Regions from separate parts of the Stenotrophomonas sp. 107298_Sma genome, predicted to be linked through region 1. Evidence: riboswitches for the same ligand, from Rfam matches in the RefSeq annotation. Region 1 holds a riboswitch; the other holds the start of a gene.
What was found. Region 1 has a riboswitch for cobalamin ahead of btuB (TonB-dependent vitamin B12 receptor). Riboswitches for the same ligand answer to the same signal wherever they lie in the genome.

Region 1 (10,942 bases):
ACTGGCTGCCGGCCGCGAGGTCGTCGGCGAGCATCTGCCGGTGTTCGCCGACCAGCACCACGTACACGTAGCCGGCCTGGCGACCCTGGACGATCAACGGTGCGGCGCTGAACACCTTGCGGCCATCAGCGCTGCGCGGGTCATCGCCGAGGATCGGCAGCGGCGCACCGGCCAGCAGGCGGCGCAGCGGTGCCACGTCCACCTTGTTGCGCACCAGATGGCCGCTGGGCGCATCGTGGCCGAGAATGCGGCCCTGATCGTCCAGCAGGTACACCTCGACGCTGGGATTGACCGCCATCAGCTGGCCGAACAGCGCGCGTACCGCCGCATCGCGCATGCCACTGGTGTCCATCAGTTCGCTGCGCTGGGCGATGTGTTCGGCCAGGCCTAGCGACAACCGCTGCACCACCTCCTGTTCGTGACGGGTATTGGCACGCATCTGCAGCGCCAGCAGCGCCATGCAGCACATCAGCATCAGCGCGGCGATCACCGCTGCCAGCTTCTGCCACAGATTGGGCTTGATCATGCCGCCGCTCCGGCCGGGTCGACCAGCTTGTAGCCGCGGCCCCACACCGTCAGCAGCCGCCGCGGGTTGGCCGGGTCCGGCTCGATCTTGCTGCGCAGGCGGTTGATGTGGGTATTGACCGTATGCTCGTAACCATCGTGCTGGTAACCCCAGACCTGGTTGAGCAGTTCCATGCGCGCGAACACCTGGTCCGGGTGGCGTGCGAAGAACAGCAACAGGTCGAATTCGCGCGGGGTCAGTTCCAACGCGTTGCCATCCACCGAGGCGGTGCGCGCGACCGGATCCAGCTGCAGCCCACCCAGCTCGATCGCGCCAGCATCGATACGTGCGCTCTGCGCCATCGCCTCGGCGCGGCGCAACAGGGCGCGCACCCGTGCCACCAGTTCCGGCATCGAGAAGGGTTTTGCCAGATAGTCGTCCGCGCCCAGTTCCAGGCCGACAATGCGCTGGGTCTCGCTGCCGCGCGCGCTGATGATGATGATCGGCACGTAGCGCGCCATCGCGCGTGCACGCTGGCACACCTGCAGACCGTCGACACCGGGCAGCATCACATCCAGCACCAGCGCATCCCATGGGCCGTCCTGCTCGAGCAGGCGCAGGCCGGCGTCTCCGCTGGCAGCATGGGCGACGTCATAGCCTTCGTCAGCCAGGTGCATGCGCAGCAGGTCAGCGATGTGGGCATCGTCTTCGACGATCAGCACGCGTTTGGTCGACATCGGCAGCTCGGGGCCAGTGGGGAGGCTGCCCGCATTGTGGCGCGGGACGGCCGCCGATACCTCACGAAAAATTGAATCCTGCGTGAGGATTCGTTGACCCGGGCGGGCGCAGCATGGCCCCGTCGCCCCTTCCCGGAGTCCGCCATGTCCCTCACCCGCCGCCATCTGCTGGGCCTGGGCGGTGTTGCCACCGCCGCCGGCCTGCTTGGCCTGGGGGCCTGCAGCCGCGCTGCTCCGGCCGCCGCCGAAGCGCGCCCGTCGCGACAGTTCGAGGTGATGCACAGCGATGCCGACTGGCGCCAGCGCCTGACCCCGGCGCAGTACGCGGTGCTACGCCAGCAGGCCACTGAGCGCCCGTACAGCAGCCCGCTCAACAAGGAACATCGGCAAGGCACCTTCGCCTGCGCCGGCTGTGCGCAGCCGCTGTTCTCTTCCTCCACCAAGTTCGAGAGCGGCACCGGTTGGCCCAGCTTCTGGGCGCCGCTGCACAACGCCATCGGCGAAGACCGCGACGTCACCTTCGGCATGCTGCGGGTAGAGGTGCACTGCCGCCGCTGCGGTGGTCACCTCGGCCATGTGTTCAACGACGGCCCGCGTCCGACTGGACTGCGCTACTGCATGAACGGTGCGGCGATGGTGTTCGTTCCCGGCGCCACTGATGGCACCGCCGATGGCTGGCGGGTGCCGGTCGGTTCTTCCCCTGCTTCCGGAGCCTGACGATGCTGCTGTTGCTGCTTGCCTACCTCGGGGGCGCGCTGACCCTGCTCAGTCCCTGCATCCTGCCGGTGCTGCCGTTCGTGTTCGCACGCGCCGACCGTCCATTCCTGCGCAGCACGCTGCCGTTGCTGCTGGGCATGGCGCTCACCTTCACCGTGGTCGCCAGCCTGGCCGCTGTGGGCAGCCAATGGGTGGCGCAGGCCAACCAGGTCGGGCGCTGGATCGCCCTGCTGCTGATGGCGCTGTTTGCCGTGGCGCTGCTGTGGCCACGACTGGCCGACCATCTGCTGGCGCCGTTCCAGCGTGTGGGTGCACGCTTGAGCGCACGCGCCGATGCCGCGGACGCCGCAGGACGTGGCGGCGCATGGACCTCGCTGCTGATCGGCGTCGCCACCGGTCTGCTGTGGGCGCCCTGTGCCGGTCCGATTCTTGGCCTGGTGCTGACCGGTGCCGCGCTGCACGGTGCCAGCGTCGGCACCAGTACCCTGCTGCTTGCCTATGCATTGGGTGCGATCACTGCGCTGGCGTTGGCGGTGTGGGTCGGCGGCCGCGTGTTCCGTGCGCTGCAGGCGCGGCTCGGCCTCGGCGACGCACTGCGCAAGGTGCTGGGCGTGGCCGCACTGCTGGCCGTGGTGGCGATCGGCCTGGGCTGGGACACTGGCCTGCTGACCCGCCTGTCCACGGTCAGCACCGCGCGCATCGAGCAGGGCCTGCTGGACGCCGTGCCCGGTGCGCAGCCGGCGGCACCGCCGATGATGATGATGGCTGGCCCCAATGCGGGTGCAGATGCACCGCTGCCAGTGGAAGGCACCCTGCCCGCACTGGACGGTGCCACGGGTTGGCTCAACAGTCCGCCGCTGACCGCGCAGCAGCTGCGTGGCAAGGTGGTGCTGGTCGACTTCTGGACCTACTCCTGCATCAACTGCCTGCGCGCGATGCCGTTCGTGCACGAATGGGAACGTCGCTACCGTGACCATGGGCTGGTGGTGATCGGCGTACACACGCCGGAGTTCGCCTTCGAACGCAACCCGAGCAACGTGATGAAGGCGGTGCAGGAACTGAAGGTCGAGTACCCGGTGGCGCTCGACAACCAGTACACGATCTGGCGCGCGTTCAACAACCGCTACTGGCCGGCGCAGTACTTCGTCGATGCACAGGGCAACATCCGCGGCCACCAGTTCGGCGAGGGCAACTATGCACGCTCGGAACAAGTGATCCGCCGGCTGCTGACCGAAGCCGGGCAGACCAACCTGCCACCACCGGCCGACCCCGCCGCAGCCGACCTGCAGGGCGTGGCCGTGCAGGCCGACATGAGCAACCTGCGCTCGCCGGAGACCTATCTGGGCCACGCGCGTGCCGAGCAGTTCGCCTCACCCGGCGGCCAACGCAGCGATAGCCCGTTCGACTACACGCTGCCAACCACCCTGGCACTGAACCAGTGGGGCCTGTCCGGACGCTGGACCGTCACCGACGAGGCCGCGCAGCTGCAGCAGGCCGGTGGCCGCATCGCCTTCCAGTTCCACGCGCGGGACCTGCACCTGGTGCTGGCACCGAGCCAGGACGGCACGCCGGTACGGTTCCGCGTCTGGCTGGACGGCAAGCCGCTGACCGCTGCCGATGCCGGCAGCGATGTCGGTGCCGATGGCAGCGGCGTGGTCAATGAGCACCGCTTGTACCAGCTGGTTCGCCAGCGCGGCACGGTCGGCCCGCACCGCTTCGAGATCGAATTCCTCGACACGGGCGTGCAGGCCTACGCCTTCACCTTCGGTTGAAACGGGAGCACACGATGAAACTCTCTTTTGAACAAGGTATCGCCGCCGGTGTCGCCGGCCTGGTGGCTACTGCATTGATCGCTGGCGTGCTGCTGGTCGACCACGGTGCAGTCGCGGCACCGCTGGAAGCCAGCGCGCAGGCCAAGGCACTACCGGCGCCCAGCGGCGACGCCGCGTTCCGCGATGACGCCACCCACGCCAGCGTGGTGTTCGCCGGCGGTTGCTTCTGGGGCGTGCAGGGCGTATTCCAGCACGTCAAAGGCGTGAGCAATGCAGTGTCCGGCTACATCGGCGGCAGCGCCGCCGATGCACGCTATGAGCGGGTCAGCAGCGGCCAGACCGGTCATGCCGAGGCGGTGAAGGTCGACTACGACCCACGCCAGGTCAGCTATGGGCAGCTGATGCAGGTGTTCTTCTCGGTGGTGCACGACCCGACCCAGCTCAACCGCCAGGGGCCCGACCACGGCAGCCAGTACCGTTCGGCGATCTTCACTGATGACGCCCGCCAGCAGGCGGCCAGCCGCGCCTACATCGCCCAGCTCGGCCAGGCCGGCAGCTACCGCGCCCCGATCGTCACCCAGCTGGTCAGCGGCCAGCGCTTCCATCCGGCCGAGAGCTACCACCAGAACTACATGACGAACTACCCGCAGGCGGCCTACATCCGCTACTACGACGCACCGAAGCTGGCCGCGCTGGGCAAGCAGTTCCCGGCGCTGTACCGGCGCGAGGCGGCGCTGGTGCCGATGCGGTAGCCGGCATTTCCCCTTGGGCTGGCCGACGCTCGGCGGTGCTCTTCTGTAGAGCCGAGCCCACGCTCGGCTGCTGTTGGCGGAAGTGCAGCCGAGCATGGGCTCGGCTCTACACACAAAAAAAGACGCACGGCCATCCGGCCGTGCGTTTCGAAAGACCGGCCGCGCCCCGATCAGGCCCGTCCGACAACGACATGCTAGGCTCGCCATCATCATGGGTACAGAACCAGATGGCGGGAAGTTCGATGGATACAGATGACCAGAGCGCGATGATCCCACCCCGCTACCAACGGCTGTCGGATGAACTGGCCGAAGCCATCCACGGCGGACGTCTTCCGGTTGGCAGCCGCTTGCCTTCGCTGCGGCAGATGGCGTCGCAGCGCCGGCTCAGCCTGAACACGGTGATCGCGGCCTATCGCCAGCTGGAAGATGCCGGCCTGGTGATTCCGCGGCCGAAGGCCGGCTTCGAAGTTGCGCCGCGGCTGTCGGTTCCGGAACGTTCGCTGCGCGACACTCCGTCCGCACCCACCGCGCCGCTGCAGCAGGTACTGATGGCCCGCGTGCTGGAGGCACAACGCCGCTCCGGTGTGATCGATCTGGCCTTTGCCGGTCCGCGCGGACGCCAGTTCTATCCCGGCGCACAGCTGGCCCGGCACACCGCGCAGGTACTGCGCCACGGTCAGCAGACAGTGGAAACCTACGCGCGCCCGAACGGCTCGCCGCGACTGCTGGCGCAGATCGTGCGGCGCGGTCCGCGCATGGGCCTGCACACCCACAGCGAGCGACTGCTGCTGACCCACGGCGCGATGGAAGCCCTGCAGCTGGCCTTGCGTGCAGTGACCCAACCCGGTGATGCGGTCGGCATCGAAGCACCGTCCTACTTCAACCTGTACCCATTGCTGGCCAACCTCGGCCTGCAGGCCATCGAGCTGCCCACCCATCCGCAGCACGGGCTGGACGTCGACGCATTGGACGCACTGATGGAGCACACGCCGCTGGCCGCACTGGTGGTGATGCCGACCGTGCACAACCCGCTGGGCTGCACCATGCCGACAGTGGCCAAGCAACGCCTGGCCGAACTGGTCAACGCGCGCCAGCTGCCACTGATCGAAGATGCGGTGTACGCCGAACTGCAGTTCTGCGAGCCGCCGGCACCGCTGCTGAAGGCGTTTGATCGCGATGGCTGGGTGATGGTGGTCGGTGGTTTCTCCAAGACGCTGGCGCCGGACTACCGCATCGGTTGGCTGGACGGGGGGCGCTTCGCCGAGCGCATCGCACTGCTCAAGTTCCAGTCCACCGGTGGCGAACCGCAGCTGCTGGGCGATGCGGTGGCGGCGTATCTGGAAGCAGGCAGCTACGAACACCACCTGCATCGCATGCGCCGCTTGTACCGCGAACAGGTCGGTCGCCTGCGCCAGCTGGTGGCCGAACACTTCCCGGCCGGCACCCGTGCCACCGAGCCACAGGGTGGCTTCCTGCTGTGGCTGGAACTGCCGGGGGTGGATACCCGCGAACTGTTCGAACGTGCGCTGCAGGAAGACATCGTGTTCATGCCCGGCCAGGTGTATTCGCGCGGCGCGCGCTACCGTCACTGCTTGCGACTCTCATGCTGCCAGACGCTGGATGCGCGCTTCATCGGTGCGGTGGAGCGGCTCGGTGCGATCGCGAAGGAGCTGGCAGCTGCAACACGGTAGTGCCGGCCGCTGGCCGGCAACCTCGGGATCGCCGGGTGGATGCAGTTGCCGGCCAGCGGCCGGCACTACTCAGGGTCACTCGAGCAGGTGCGCCGCCAACGCTTCGCCATTCGCCCCCGGAAGGTTGGGCAACCGCCCCCAGCACGGCATTGGCAGGCGCTGCTGCAGCGTGGCGATGTTGTCATCCTGGCGCTGCATCGCCGGGTCGATATGATTGCCGATCCAGCCCAGGCACTCCACGCCGCTGGCCTGCAGTGACTGCGCGGTCAGCCGTGCGTGGTTGACGCAGCCCAGCCGCATGCCGACCACAAGCACTACCGGCAGATGCAACGCACGCACCAGATCGAGCTGGTCCAGCGTGGCCGAGACCGGCGCCAGCCAACCGCCAACGCCCTCCACCACCACGATGTCTGTCTGCGCGCGCAGGCGCTTGAATGCAGCCACGATCGGCGCCAGCTCCACCTGCACGCCGTCCTCGGCAGCAGCCAGCTCCGGCGCCAGCGGCTGCCGCAGCGCATACGGGTTCAGGTCGGCATAGTCCGGCACCGGCCAGCTGGCCGCCTGCAGCGCCAGCGCGTCCTCGTTGCGCAGGCCCTGTCCCAGATCCTCACTGCCGCTGGCCACCGGCTTCATGCCGACCGCGCGCAGGCCGCGCCGGCGCAGTGCATGCAGCAGCGCGGTGCTGGCCGCGGTCTTGCCGATCTCGGTATCGGTGCCGGTGACGAACAGGGCAGGCGGCAGCGTGGCGGGCAACGGCATCGATAAGCTCCAGCGGGGCAACAGAGCGTGCATTATCGCCGGCCCGGCGCGCTTGCTAGACTGCGGGCATGTTCGCCAATGCCTCGCTTACCGGCAGCAAGCCGGAACAATACGCCCAGCTGCTGGAACAGGCCCGTGGCCTGGTCTACGCCGAGTCCGACCGCATCGCCAACGCGGCCAACCTCTCGGCACTGGTCTACCACGCCCTGCCCGACCTGAACTGGGTGGGCTTCTACCTGTACGACGGCAAAGAGCTGGTGGTCGGTCCGTTCCAGGGCCTGCCGGCCTGCGTGCGCATCCCGCTGGACAAGGGCGTGTGCGGTGCCGCCGCCAGCCAGCGCGTGACCCAGCGCGTGGATGATGTCGATGCCTTCCCCGGCCACATCGCCTGCGATTCGGCCTCGCGCTCGGAACTGGTGGTGCCGTTGCTGCGTGACGATGAACTGATCGGCGTGTTCGACATCGACAGCCCCAAGGTCGGCCGCTTCGATGCCGACGACCAGGCCGGCCTGGAAGCCATCGCCCGCGTGTTCGTCGAGGCGCTGGGATGAGCGCACCGAAGCTGCGCAACATCGGCCCGAAGAGTGCGGCGTGGCTGCGCCAGGTCGGCCTGCGCAGCCGCGAAGACCTGGCTGCGATTGGTGCCGTGGGCGCCTTCGTCAAGGTCAAGCGCGCAGGCTTCAAGCCCAGCCTGAACCTGCTGTACTCGCTGGAAGGCGCACTGCTGGACTGCCATTGGCAGGAACTGAGCGAGCCGCAGCGCGAGGCGCTGGTGCAGGACTATGAGGCGCGCATTGCCGCACATCCGTTGAAAGCGGCCGGCCCGGCCTCGGGCCCGGTGCATGAGCAGCGCTTCGACACCGATGATGACGCGGAAGACAGCGTGGCCGAGAGCGCCGACGAGGATTGAAGCCTCCGCGTTCCTGGGGATGCCGGCCAGCGGCCGGCACTACCACTGTGATGCGGGATCGGTAGCGCCGGGCCATGCCCGGCGAGTGGGCTCAGGGCTGCTGCAGCTCCAGCAGCTCGCCCACCACACTTACCTCACCGCGTTCCAGCCTCACCCGCAGGCGGGTGCCGTGGTCGATGCGCAAGGCCCAGCACAGCGACATCGGCAGGCCACAGACCTGCGACAGCACCATGCGCAGCGGGCCGCCATGGCTGACCACCAGCGTCGGCACCGGATCGTCATCATCGAGCAGGCGATCCAGCGCGCGCGCGATGCGCCGCTCAAAGTGGCCCCAGCTTTCACCGTTCGGCGGTGGGTACGCATGCGGATCTGCGTGGAAGGCCGCCAGTGCATCCTCCGGCAGGTCGAACAGCGACTGCCCGTCCCAATCACCGAAATCCAGTTCTTCCCATTCCTCGTCCGCGTCCACGTCCAGCCCGCGCGGGGTGGCCAGTGCCATGGCAGTGTGCAGCGAGCGCAGCCGCGGCGAGCTGATCACCCGCTCCCAGGGAAGCCCGCCGTAGGCCTCGACCAGTTCCTGTGGCAGGCGGGCCAGCTGCGGCGGATCGCTGCGGCCATCAAGGAATTCATCGCGACCATTGCCGGCGTGGCGGACCAGGTCGAGGATCATGCGTGCGTCCCATGCGGGCGACGCAGGTACAACGGAAAACGGGCGGACATCGGCAACTGCACCACGGGATCTGAGGGGCCATTCTAAGGGCAGTCGAGCAAGCTCGACGCTACGCGCTGCCTGCGATGCCGTAGACTGCGCGCACTTCCAGGTGACCTGCAGCCATGGCCGGCAGGTTGAAACGGGAAGCCGGTGACGCGTGATTCCACGCCATGCCGGCGCTGCCCCCGCAACGGTAAGCACGTCAGTTCCAGGCAAGACCGCCACTGTGCCGCAGGCATGGGAAGGCGCCTGGACGGTGGCCTCGCGCCACCTGGCGGCAAGCCCGGAGACCGGCCCGGAAGCCTCAGGTCGCGATGCGGTGGGCATGGCGCTGGATGACGCGGCCTGTGCTGCGGCATCGGCGCGTGCCAGCCTTCGCGGCTCCTCCCCTTCGCCACGCGGGCGTGCGTGGCACCTGGAGTCCCCCATGAAGCTGCAGTCCCGAATGCTGTCCCTGGCCGTGCTGGCCGCCCTGCCCGCGCTGGCCCAGGCCGCCGATGACACCACCGCGCTCGACCAGATCCTGGTCACCGCCACCCGCACCCCCATCGCCCTGCCGGACAGCATCGCGCCGGCGCAGGTGATCGACCGCGCGCAGATCGAATCCAGCCAGGCCACCTCGCTGCAGGAACTGCTGCGCGGCCGTGCCGGCATCAACCTGACCAACTCCGGCGGCCTCGGCAAGCAGAGCTCGCTGTTCCTGCGCGGCACCAACTCGGGCCACACCGTGGTGCTGGTCGATGGCGTGCGCATCAACAGTGCCGACCTCGGCCTGGCCATGTACCAGGACCTGCCACTGGCGCAGATCGAACGCGTCGAAATCGTACGCGGCCCGCAGTCAAGCCTGTACGGTGCCGATGCCATCGGCGGCGTGATCCAGATCTTCACCCGCCGCAACCAGGGCGACTTCGCCCCGCACTTCCAGCTCGGTGGCGGCAGCAACGGCCTGCGCGAAGCCAGCGGCGGCATCGGCGGTGGTACCGAGCGCGGCTGGTTCGGCGCCGACATCGCCTACCAGCACTCCGACGGCATTGATGCCTGCCGCGGCTCGGCTACGCTGTTCGCCGGCTGCTTTGCCGACGAACACGACCGCGACGGTTACCGCAACCTGTCCAAGAGCCTGCGCGGTGGCTACAGCTTCAATGACCAGTGGACCGTGGAAGGCAGCGCACTGCGCGCCGACGGCAAGAACCACTACGACGGTTACTACAACTACTCCGAAACCCGCCAGCAGGTGCTGGCCGGCAAGGTGCGCTACACCCCGTCCGAACGCCTGGCATTCACCGCCAATGTCGGCCGCAGCGACAACGAGTCAGACAACTTCGGCGCACCGGGTGTGTTCGGCAGTGCGCAGACCCATCGCAACAGCGCCTCGCTGCAGGGTGATTTCGGCCTGGCCGAGGGCCAGCTGCTGAGTGCCGGCGTGGACTGGAGCGAAGACAACCTGGATGGCAGCAGTGCCGGCTACCTCGTCGACAGCCGCCGCAACACCGGCGTGTTCGTGCAGTACCAGGGCCGCTTCGGCCGCCATCAGCTGCAGGCCAGCGCACGCAACGACGACAACCAGCAGTTCGGCAATCACGCCACCGGCAGCGTTGGCTGGGCCATGGAACTGGGCCACGGCCTGCGCGTCAATGCCAGCTACGGCACGGCGTTCAAGGCACCGACCTTCAGCGACCTGTACGACCCGTGGAGCGGCGTGCCGACGTTGAACCCGGAAAAGTCCAAGAGCGCCAACCTCGGTGTTTCGCAGCAGGGCCAGGGCTGGCATTGGGGCCTGGACGTGTACGAAACGCGCATCGATGATCTGATCACCTACGATGCATTCACGATGAAAATGCAGCAGGTGGAGAAGGCGCGCATCCGTGGCGCCGAACTGACCGGTGGCGTGCTGCTGGCCGGTTTCGACATCAATGCGCAGCTGAGCTACACCGACCCGCGCAACCGCACCCACGGCAGCACCCAGTTCGACAACTGGCTGCCACGCCGCGCGCAACAGACCGCACGCCTGGACATCGACCGCCGCTTCGGCGATTTCCGCGCCGGCCTGACCGTGCAGGGTGCGGGCAAGCGCTATGACGACGCGGCGAACAGAGTGAAGGTTGGCGGCTACGGCACGCTGGACCTGCGCGCCGAGTACGCGCTGACGCCATCGTGGTCGCTGCTGGCGCGTGCCGCCAACGTGTTCGACCGCAGCTACGAGACCGTGGCGTGGTTCAACCAGCCCGGTCGCGAGTACCAGTTGAGCGTGCGTTACCAGCCGAAGTGAGCGCAACGTTCATGGTAGTGCCGGCCGCTGGCCGGCACTACCCATTGCGTCGGCCCGGGTTACCGCCCGGCGACCGGCGTTATCCGTTGAATCAGCCCTGCAACCCCGGCAGTTCACG
Region 2 (10,942 bases), 280 kb from region 1:
ATGCCGGCGCACACGCCCAGCGGCTGCATGATCGAGTAGGTGTCGACGCCGGTGGCCACGTTGTTGGCCAGCTCGCCCAGCTGCAGGTTGCCGATGGCGGCAGCGTGCTCGACCACTTCCAGGCCGCGGAACACATCGCCTTCGGCGTCGGGCAGGGTCTTGCCCTGCTCGGCGGTAAGGATGTGCGCCAGCTCGCTCATGTTCTCGCGGATCAACTGCTGGTACTTCAGGAAGATGCGCGCGCGGGTGCCGATCGGGGTCTTGCGCCAGGTCTTGAAGGCTTCCTTGGCGGCGGCGACGGCGGCGTCCACTTCGCCGGTGGTGGCGAACGGCACCTTGGCCAGCACGTCCTGGGTGGCCGGATTGATCACGTCCTGCCAGTGGGAAGTAGCCGATTCAACGAACTGGCCATCGATCAGCATGCGGATACGGGGCGCTGCAACAGTCATGACGACAATCCCACGGGGTGCGAAAGATGCTTGGCATTATTCACAGCACCCACCTCGATTTCCGGGCTGAATCCGCTTAATCTGGCCAACACGCCAGACGATTCATGTTAATTCTGTGAATTATTCAGCCATCCAGCGGCAACTCGGCCTTCGCCTGCTGCGGCTGCGCGAGCAGCGCGGCTACAGCCAGGTCGACCTTGCCCGCGCACTGGGGCTGTCGGCCAGCTACCTGAACCAGATCGAGCGCAACAAGCGCCCGCTGACGCCTGCGGTGCAGAAGAAGCTGGGCGAGGTGTTGGGCGATGTTTCCACCCTGTTCGACGACGATGAGCCCGCCGCGCTGCAGGAGTCGCTGGGCGAGACCCTGCGCGATCTGGGCCTGGCCGACGTCAGCGCCACCGAACTGCGCGCGCTGGCCGGCAACCTGCCGCAGGTCAGCCGCGCGCTGCTGGACCTGCACCGCCGCCACCTGGCATTGCGCGAGCATGCCGCCGCGCTGGAGTTCCAATTGGGCGAGCCGGGTGCGGGCAGCACGTTGCCGGCGGGTGACCAGGTGCGCGAGTTCTTCAACCGCATGCACAACCACATTCCCGAGCTGGACGAACTGGCCGAGCAGCTGTTCGCCGAATGGGGGCTGGCGCCGGGACACGTGGCGCCACGGCTGCGCCAGCTGCTGGCCGACCGCCACGGGGTGCTGGTGGAAGTGGCCGCGCTGCAGGCCGGGCGCGAGAAGCGCCAGTACGATGCCGGTGCGCGGCGGCTGTGGCTGCCCGATTATCTGGAGCCTGGCCAGCAGGCATTCCAGATGGCCGCCGAGCTGGCGCTGCACGGTTACCTGCCGCAGATCGATGCGGTGGTGGCGCGGGCCGGCTTCACCGACGACGCGCGCATCGCGCAGGCACGGATCGGTCTTTCCAACTATTTCGCCGGCGCGCTGGTGATGCCGTACATGCGCTTCCTGCGTGCGGCCGAGGCCAGCAGCTATGACATCGAGCTGCTGGCGCATCAGTTCGGCGTGGGATTCGAGGCGGTCTGCCATCGGTTGAGTACGCTGGCACGCCGCAGTGCGCCGGGGCTGCCGTTCTTCTTCATCCGCGTGGACCGCGCCGGCAACGTGTCCAAGCGCCACTCGGCCACCGATTTCCACTTCTCGCAGGTGGGTGGTTCGTGCCCGTTGTGGATCGTCTACGAGGCCTTCAACCAGCCCGGACGCATCCTCACCCAGACCGCGCGCATGCCCGATGGCCGCCGCCATTTCTGGCTGGCACGGCAGGTGAGCAGCGGCCCGGTGGGACACGGCCAGCCACGCAAGACCTTCGCGGTGGCACTGGGGTGTGACCTGCAGCATGCGGATCGGCTGGTGTATTCACTGGGGCTGGACGTGCAGAGCCCGGGTAATTCGGTGTCGATTGGCCCGGGGTGCCGGGTGTGCCCGCGCGAGGACTGCATGCAGCGCGCGTTCGCGCAGTTGCCTGGGCGGTAGGGTTGGTTCGGCAGGGCTGCGCCCTGCACCTGCAGAGGCCGAAGCAACGGCAACAGCAAAAGCTGGCATTCCGTGCGAAGGCGGGGCGGTGTCGGATTGCGGGGACGCCGTGAACCCGTCCCTGCGGGCTTGGCCGCGGCATCCATGCCGCGGACACCCCGCAATCCGACACCACCCCGCCTTCGACAGGTTCCTGCTACCTGTCGGAACGACGTATTGCCCTGGTGGGTGTCGACCTTGGTCGACACGGTAGATCCACGCATGGCGTGGATCTACTAAACCTTTCGTGCGTAGGCTGCATCCCATTGCAATGCCCATCCTGGAGACACCCAATGTCCTTGCTGCGCTCTTGCCTGATCCTGCTGCTCGCCGCCGTCGCTGCGCCGGCGTGGGCGACCTTTTCCATTGCGGCCTGCAATGAGGCCGGCGACTGCGGTGTGGCGGTGGCTACGCACAACCTGGCGGTCGGGGGTGTGGGTGTGCCGTGGGCACAGGCGAAGGTGGGCGCGGTCGCCAGCCAGTTCGAGACCAACCCGACCTATGGCTCCAAAGGCCTTGAGCTGTTGGCCGAAGGCCGCACGCCTGCGCAGGTGCTGAAGCAGCTGTTGGATGAAGACGGCAACTTCGATGGCACCACGCTTGCCGAGCGCCAGGTGGGACTGGTCAGCGCGCGCGGCGGCAATGCGCAGTACACCGGCGCCACCGCGCAGCAGGCGGGTTGGGCCGGTGCGCAGGGTGAGGGCATGCTGAGCGTGCAGGGCAATGGCCTGGCCGGGCCAGAGGTGCTGGCATCGATGCAACGCGTCTTCGCCGCCTCACGTGGGCCGCTGGCCGCACGCTTGTTGGCGGCGCTGGAAGCCGGTCAGGCAGCGGGGGGGCAGCGCAGCGGGCAGTGGTCGGCGGCGCTGCTGGTGCGTACACCCGGCGGCGACTGGCAGGACACCGATCTGCGCGTGGACGCCGACCCGCGTGCGGTAGCGAGGCTGCGCGAGCTGTACGACATGCGCCTGTCCAACGAGGCGATCATCCGCGCCGAGGAGCGGTGGGAGAAGGGTGATGTGGCAGGTGCGCGCGCGGCGCTGGCAACGTCGTTGTCGCTGGCGCACGGTTGGGACCGCACCTGGGCGCGCGCAGCACGCCTGGCGATGCGGCAGGGCGATACCGCGCTGGCGCGCGAATATCTGGCAGGACTGCGTGCGCTCAATCCGGGCTGGGTGAAGCAGGAACTGACGTTGCCGTTGTATGCGCCGTTGCAGGGTGATGCGGTGGTGGCGCCGTGGCGGTGACGCACCGCGGGGTCAGATCGTGCCGACCAAGGTCGGCACCCACCAGAGCAGTTCAATCGGCTGCGGCGTTGATCAATAGATCGGCGTCACTTTCATCTGCGGCAGCGGGCGCGGCGCGCCATCGGTGAGGTCCGGGCCCAGGTCGTCCCAGCTGCGTCCCTGCTCGACCATCAATCCCCACAGCTGCTGCGAGGCCAGCCGCTTGTCTTCCGAGCCCAGCTTGTACGACGGCGGCGTCGGCTGGCCGCTGGCAACCATCGCGTACGCTGCACGGTAGGCCAGTACCTGCTGCGCCGGGTCATCGGTACGCGCCACTTCCAGCGTGTAGCGCTGGTAGGCCGAGGCCAGGTTGCGCCAGCGGATCCAGTAGTGGTTCTCGAACGAGAACGAACAGAACCGTGCACCGGCCAGGCTGCCCTTGTCGGCGATGCGGGTCAGCACCTCCTGCGGCATGTCCAGGTTCATGCCGCCCTCGTCGCCCTGCAGGCTGACGTGCACGATGCGGTCGCGGTAGCCCGGTGCACGCGCCTGCAGCAGGTCGCGCCAGTTCTGCATGGTCGCCACCACCGCGAACAGGAAACGGCCCAGCTCCGCAGCGGCCAGCGGTGTGGCGATCGACTGGTAGGTCCGCTGCCAACCGTGGCGGTTCTCGGTGGGCAGGAACACGGCGTGTTCCAGCGCCTGGCGGCCACTGCTGCCGTGGCTCATCTCTTCGGCATGCTGCGGGTAGACCAGATTGATGGCGAAGGTCGGCCAGCGCGGCAACGCGGCATCGAACAGGTGGATCGGGAAGTTGCTGCTGATGCCACCATCGGAGAACCAGCAGATCCGGAACGCGGTGATCACCGGGCCGCAGGTCTGCCCGGCACTGGTCAGCCCTTCCATGCTGTCGGCCACGTTCTGCCCGCCCTCATCTGCAGCCGTCGACGTCGGCTCGCAGCGACGTTCGCGACGCGAGGGCTCATGCAGCGGCACCGCGCTGATCAGCAGCGGGAAGCTGAGGCTCATGCGCGTGGCCACCAGTACCGGCAGCGACGCGCCCTGCGGCAGATGGTAGTAGTTGCGGCCTTCAACCTCGCGCGGTGGGCCGGCACGGTCGACCATCCACTGCACCACACTGGCCGGAAACAGCTGTTCGAACTCCTCGCGCAGGAACCAGAACTGCGCCCCACCCAACGGCAGCGTGCGCGGTTCGTTATGCGACACGCAGGTGGTGATCATCTGCAGGCTGATCGCATGCGGGCTGTCCGGCTCACCGGCATAGCGCGGCGCATCGTGCAGGTCGGCGAAGGTGAGCGGTGCATCCAGCGGCTTGCCTGACAACTGCTGCAGGCACTCGTGCAGCCACTCGGTCAATGCCGGATTGCGCGCGTCGCGGCCGAGGCCGCTGCACAGGCCCAGCAGATTGCGCCGCGCCACCCGCGCCACCCGCAGCGCGGCGCCGGCCACGCCGGCACCATAAGCGCACAGCAGCGACGGCAGCAGCGTGGCGGCCACGCCGCTCCAGCCACCGCCCCACCAGCCCAGGCCCAACAGCAGCGCCAGCGACACCAACACCTCCAGTGGCGCGATCTCGAACACGGCAACGGCCAGGCACAGCAGCTTGTGCGGCAGGCGGGCATTACCGGTCAGCACCACCAGCAGCCGATACGCCGCACGAGCGCCTCGCGCTGGCTGGAACAGGCTGTAGATGAAGCCGCGCCGCGACAGCTGCGCCGACACCGCCGATAACCCGCTGTAGCCTGCGTCGCCGGACAGGTGTTCACCCGCCTGCTGCCGACGATCACCGCACGCCGCTGCCGCTGCCACCGCCGCGGCGATGGCGCCGGCCGAGGTGCCGCCGATGCTCTTGAAGCGATATTCGCGGGCCAGCGCCAGTACCGCATTGGGGTACACGATGCCGCTGGTGATGCCACCTTTCATGACCAGATCGCAGTACTTCGCCGCCACGAGCCACCTCCCGTCTGTCGGTGCCCAGTATGGCAAGAGGCGCTCTCACAGCCTGAGAAACGAGCCACAGCCCTGCACTTTCATTGGGCCTTGACCATTGCCGCCAACGCGTCCACCGTGGGCATGCCGAAGGTATCCCTGCCGTGGCGTTGATGGCGGCAGGGATTTAAACGGGAATCCGGTGAAGGCGCCTTGCGCGCCCATTCCGGAGCTGCCCCGCAGCGGTGAATGGAAACGAATCCTGCCAACAGCACTGGGCTCGCGCCTGGGAAGCGGCAGGTAGTAGGTGGGCTGCGGCCCGTGTCCATCAGCCCGAATACCGGCCCCGGCCAGGGGACACGACCGTCCCCTGACTCGACCTGGAATCTCCGCGGGGAGGTTGCCGGGGCCGTCGTCGTCCTGCGCGTGCAGGCGATGCCGCCGCGCGCGTCCTTTTCACGGTATCCGGCCAGACCTGTTCACCCACGCGCTGATGCATGGGCCACCGCCGTTGCCGGCGGTCCATGCGGTACCTGACGATGACCGAGCTCCAACGCCCCACCCTGACCCTGCCCGCCGACGGCAAGCGCCTGCTGCTGCATTCGTGCTGCGCGCCCTGTTCGGGCGAAGTAATGGAGGCGATCACCGCCTCCGGGATCGACTACGCGATCTTCTTCTACAACCCCAACATCCATCCGGTGAAGGAATACGAACTGCGAAAGCAGGAAAACATCCGCTTCGCCGAACAGCACAACATTCCATTCATCGACTGCGACTACGACACGGACAACTGGTTCAGTCGTGCACGCGGCATGGAGAACGAGCCCGAGCGTGGTATCCGCTGCACGATGTGCTTCGACATGCGTTTCGAGCGCACCGCGCTGTATGCGCACGAGCACGGCTACGACACCATCAGTTCGTCGCTGGGCATTTCGCGCTGGAAGAACATGACGCAGATCAACGACTGTGGCATCCGCGCTGCATCCCGCTATGAAGGCCTGCAGTACTGGGATTACAACTGGCGCAAGGGCGGCGGCGCCAGCCGCATGGTAGAGATCAGCAAGCGCGAGCAGTTCTACCAGCAGGAATACTGCGGCTGCGTGTACTCGCTGCGCGATGCCAACCGCCACCGCCGCGAGAACGGCCGCGAACGGATCAAGATCGGCCTGCTGTACTACGGGCAGGACGCTGAGACGCCGCAGGGCGATTGACGTGTGGGCATGGGGCGGCCACGCTGGTCGCCCCTTCTGTTGTACCGGAACTGCCATGACCGCCCTGCCCGCCGATGTCGCCCTGCTGGTGATCGACCTGCAGCCGGACTTCATGCCCGGCGGTGCGCTGGCCTGCGATCAGGGCGATGCGCTGGTGGCACCGATTGCTGATCTGCTGGCGCAGCGCCGCTACGGCACCGTGGTGGCGACACAGGACTGGCACCCGGCCGACCATGCCTCGTTTGCCAGCCAGCATCCCGGCCAGCGCCCGTTCGAAACCATCCTGCTGCACGCGCAGCCGCAGACCCTGTGGCCGGACCACTGCGTGCAGGGCAGCGCGGGTGCCGCCTTGCACCCGGATGTGGACTGGACCGTGGCCGACCTTATCCTGCGCAAGGGCACCCGCCAGCAAGTGGATTCGTACAGTGCCTTCCGCGAGAACCACGGGCCCGACGGTACTCGTCCCGCCACCGGCCTGGCCGGTTGGCTGCACGAGCGTGGCATCCGCGAGGTGCACGTGTGCGGCCTGGCCCGCGACTACTGCGTGCTGTGGAGCGCGCAGGACGCGGTGAAGTCCGGCTTCCGGGTGAAATTCCTGTGGGAGCTGACCAAGCCGGTGACCGAAGCCAACGACGCGATGGTGCGCGAGGCGCTGGGCAAGGCGGGGATCGCGATTCTGTAGTTTCGACCCGGAAGGGACCGACGGTAGTGCCGGCCGCTGGCCGGCATCTGCACAGGTTCCGTGGCTGCCGGCCAGCGGCCGGCACTACCGGAGCCCGCATGTGCAGGCATTCTTGTCGGATCTACCTGAACACCACCGTGCGGTGCCCGTTGAGCAGGATGCGGTGCTCCACATGCCGGCGCACGGCGCGTGCCAGCACCAGCGATTCAGTATCGCTGCCCAGCCGCACCAGTTCGCGCGGTGCCATCGCGTGGTCCACGCGGGCCACGTCCTGTTCGATGATCGGGCCTTCGTCCAGATCCTCGGTGACGTAGTGCGCGGTGGCGCCGATGATCTTGACGCCGCGCGCGTGCGCCTGGTGGTACGGCTGCGCACCCTTGAAGCTGGGCAGGAAGCTGTGGTGGATGTTGATCGCACGACCGGCCAGGGCGCGGCACAGCGTGGGTGACAGGATCTGCATGTAGCGCGCCAGCACTACCAGGTCGATGCGCTCGCGTTCGACCAGGTCGATGATCTGCTGCTCCTGCACCGCACGCGTATCGGCGGTCACCGGCAGGTGATGGAACGGCACCTGGTAGGACGCGGCCAGCGCTGCGAAGTCGGCATGGTTGGACGCCACCGCCGCGATGTCGACCTTCAGCTGGCCGCTGTGGGCGCGGAACAGCAGGTCGTTGAGGCAGTGCCCCTGCTTGCTGACCAGCACCAGCAATCGTGCGCGGCGTCGGCCATCGTGCAGTTGCCAGTCCATGCCGAAGCCGGCGGCGAGCGTAGCCATGGCGGCGTGTACGGTCTCCAACGGCAGGCTGGCATCGCGGTCGAAGTGCACGCGCAGGAAGAAGCGGCCGCTTTCCTCGTCGCCGAACTGCTGGGCGTCGAGGATGTTGCAGCCGTGGTCGAACAACAGGCCGGACACGCGGTAGACGATGCCGGTACGGTCGGGGCAGGACAGGGTGAGGATGGAATCGGGGCGCATCTTCCGAGTGTAGGGCAGCGACATGCCTGCCGGATCGATGGTCACCGATGCAACCGACCTGCTTGGTTCAGTCCCAAGCGATACTTGGGTTTCTCCATGGCAAGCTGGTCGGTCATGAACCTGTTGCAACTGATCCGCAGCTTCACCCGCACCGCAGAGACCGGCAGCATTGCCGCTGCGGCCCGCATCCTTGGCATCAGCGCCACCGCAGTCGGCCAGAACATCAACCGGCTGGAGGCGCATCTGGGCGTACGGTTGCTGAACCGAAGTACGCGCCAGCTGGCCCTCAGCGAGGCCGGCGCGCTGTACCTGGCGCAGGTGCGCCACATCGAAGCCGACCTGGCACGCGCGCAGGCGATGGTCACCTCCGGTGACATCGAACCGGCCGGACCGCTGCGCATCGCCAGCAGCAGCGCGTTCGGTCGCCACGTGCTTGCGCCGTTGCTGCCTTCGCTGCAGCAGCGCTACCCGCAGCTGCAGCTGGAGCTGCGGCTGACCGACCGCGCCGTGCAGCATGGTCCGGAGGCGGTGGATGCCAGCATCCGCATCGGTGCGCAGCTGGAGGACGGCGTGGTCGCGCGGCAACTGGCGCGCGTGCCCTTCGTGTTCTGTGCCTCACCGGCCTATCTGAAGGCACATGGCACGCCGCAGCTACCCTCCGACCTGAGCGGCCATCGCGGTCTGCTGCACCGCTTTCCCACCGACGGCCGGCCGCTGCGCTGGGGCCTGCTGAAGGATGGCCAGCGCGTGGGCACCGCGCTGCCGCCGAGCATGGTCTGCGATGACATCGACGCGTTGGCGACGCTGGCGGCGGCCGGTGCCGGCATCACCCGGCTGGCTGCGTTCGTGGCCGAGCCGTACCTGCGCGATGGCCGCCTGCAGGCGGTGTTCGGCGCCGATACCGCGTGGCGACCGGAGCCGATGGAAGTCTATTTCTGCGTCAGCGACCGTCGCGACTTCACCGCCAAGATCCGCGCGCTGTTCGAGCACCTGCAGGCTGGCATCGCGCCGGCCTGGCGGGTGTGACGGGGAAGAGCGGAGGGCCTTCGCGGTCAGAAACTCTCCTTCAGGCTCATCAGGTGAGCACTGGCCTCTGCCCATCCTGTCAGGGTGCGCAGGCGCAGCCCATTCCTGAAAACATGGAATACCGGAGTTTCATGGACATCCAGTTCTTTCCAGCCCGCGGGCCCCGCTTGGAGCAACATGGGATGAGAGGGATTGCTTCTGTTCCACTCGCTGACACCTGGCTGCGGCCATGCAGGAGATCGACGCACGACAAAGCGCACGCTGGATCGAATCCATGTCCATTCTGGTTCGTTCATGATCACGTGCATCGCGCGTCGCGAGGGAGCGCATGCCGGACTGACATAGGCGACCACCTCCAATCCCTCCCTGTACGTCCACCCCCGCCATTCCAGCTTTCCACTCGCAAGAGGGTGGAGAACGCCCTGCTGGCCAGGCGCGTTCCGCTCTATCTCGGGAAGTTCATCTACACGCAATGACGCCATCTCACGCAGCTCATTGGCCTCAGCAAAATGTCGAACCTGCACCAGAACCGCGTGCATTTTCCGGTGCGTTGTCTCTGTGGCAATACCTCTCCGCCCCAGTTCCGCATGAATGCATCGGACCTTGCCAAGCCATTTCTCGTCTCCAACGTACATTGAGATGTAGAAGCTGGCGCGGAACGCGGCCTCAAGGTCCAGATCGCTCAAACTGCCGCAACCATCCCCTGATGGTCTGGAAGACTCCCATGACGAATAGCCATCCACCAGCTTCTCGACTCGGTCTGAAGCGCCAGCGGCCAACATCTCCCGGTCCATTTCACGCAGTTGAGCGTCTACTGGAGTTGCTGCCCACGTACTTGTGGGCAGCAGCAAACACCAAAGCAGCATGCGACCAATCATGCGATCAGCAACTCGACATGCAGATGCTGCTCATGGAGGTTGAACAGGTCGCACGCCCTGAACAGGCGTAGCCCGGATAATCTTCGAATACCGGGTTTGGATTGGCCGACTGCACGACCACATGATCCGCTTCCGACTCCTGCCGCAATCCCGGGATGTGCACAATTGTGCGCTGTGCCCCGAAGAGTGACAGGAGCCGATAGGCTTCACCTGCACTCAGTTCGGAGACGATGGGCTCGTAGCTGAAGCTGGCCAGTCCCCGATCTCCAAACACCAGCGAATCGACAAACTGCTTGCGCGCAAGGGGTGAAAGCAACATCAGTGGGGATTCGGGAGAGAGCTCGATCATGTGAAGATCAAGCCGCCCCCGCGAGTTCACAGGGGCGTGCATGAGCGAGACATTCTCCGCCCCGGTGACACTCGCCACGTCATCACCTGCGACGGCAGGCATTGATAGAGGCAGTGAGAAAGCCGAGAGCAGAACAACCAGCATCATGGGTTTCATTGCGTTTCTCCATTGGCTGCACAACCGTGTGTGCAGCTCAACGTTGCAATGTCCGCACCCAGCGCAATGAGGTGTCATTCACATAAAGTGGTATCCGCAATCATTCCTAGTTCGTTGCGACAGGCTATGCCGCAACTCGCCGCCGCGTAGATCCCCTGCATCCTGAAGCGTCACAATGCGCTCGCAGATTGCGTCAGCGCGCCTTGAACACACCGCGCGCATCGCGTGGCTCACAGCGCAGGTACTGGGGCGCAGCGTCCACGCTGTCGCGCAATGCTGCGGCAGCGTGCCACGGCCAACGCGGGTCGTAGAGGATGCCGCGCGCCAGGGCCACGGCATCGGCGTGGCGGTGGCGCAGAATCGACTCGGCCTGTTCCGGTTCGGTGATCATGCCCACCGCGATCACCGGCATGCGCACCTTGGCCTTGATCGCCGCGGCGAACGGCACCTGGTAACCGGGGCCGACGGTGATCTTCTGGCGCTCGTCCAGGCCACCGCTGGAGACATGCAGGAAGTTGCA

Region 2: another riboswitch for cobalamin. It lies ahead of ACZK2G_RS01260 (epoxyqueuosine reductase QueH); the one in region 1 lies ahead of btuB (TonB-dependent vitamin B12 receptor).

Annotation. Positions count from the first base shown of each region.
Region 1 is NZ_CM151094.1:551,633-562,574, reverse strand. Features, by position in the region: gene ACZK2G_RS02630 (sensor histidine kinase) at 1-526, opposite strand, end outside; gene ACZK2G_RS02625 (response regulator transcription factor) at 523-1,242, opposite strand; gene msrB (peptide-methionine (R)-S-oxide reductase MsrB) at 1,387-1,959, shown strand; gene ACZK2G_RS02615 (cytochrome c biogenesis protein DipZ) at 1,962-3,731, shown strand; gene msrA (peptide-methionine (S)-S-oxide reductase MsrA) at 3,746-4,483, shown strand; gene ACZK2G_RS02605 (aminotransferase-like domain-containing protein) at 4,726-6,174, shown strand; gene bioD (dethiobiotin synthase) at 6,250-6,933, opposite strand; gene ACZK2G_RS02595 (GAF domain-containing protein) at 7,002-7,484, shown strand; gene ACZK2G_RS02590 (TfoX/Sxy family protein) at 7,481-7,843, shown strand; gene ACZK2G_RS02585 (histidine phosphatase family protein) at 7,935-8,513, opposite strand; cobalamin riboswitch at 8,646-8,868, shown strand; gene btuB (TonB-dependent vitamin B12 receptor) at 8,983-10,824, shown strand; gene gph (phosphoglycolate phosphatase) at 10,916-10,942, opposite strand, start outside.
Region 2 is NZ_CM151094.1:268,393-279,334, reverse strand. Features, by position in the region: gene ACZK2G_RS01280 (CoA-acylating methylmalonate-semialdehyde dehydrogenase) at 1-449, opposite strand, end outside; gene ACZK2G_RS01275 (helix-turn-helix domain-containing protein) at 565-1,932, shown strand; gene ACZK2G_RS01270 (DUF1028 domain-containing protein) at 2,265-3,218, shown strand; gene ACZK2G_RS01265 (RpoH suppressor) at 3,291-5,141, opposite strand; cobalamin riboswitch at 5,296-5,510, shown strand; gene ACZK2G_RS01260 (epoxyqueuosine reductase QueH) at 5,672-6,358, shown strand; gene pncA (bifunctional nicotinamidase/pyrazinamidase) at 6,414-7,040, shown strand; gene purU (formyltetrahydrofolate deformylase) at 7,162-8,013, opposite strand; gene ACZK2G_RS01245 (LysR family transcriptional regulator) at 8,128-9,039, shown strand; gene ACZK2G_RS01240 (hypothetical protein) at 9,066-9,821, opposite strand; gene ACZK2G_RS01235 (hypothetical protein) at 9,922-10,422, opposite strand; gene ACZK2G_RS01230 (NADH:flavin oxidoreductase/NADH oxidase) at 10,616-10,942, opposite strand, start outside.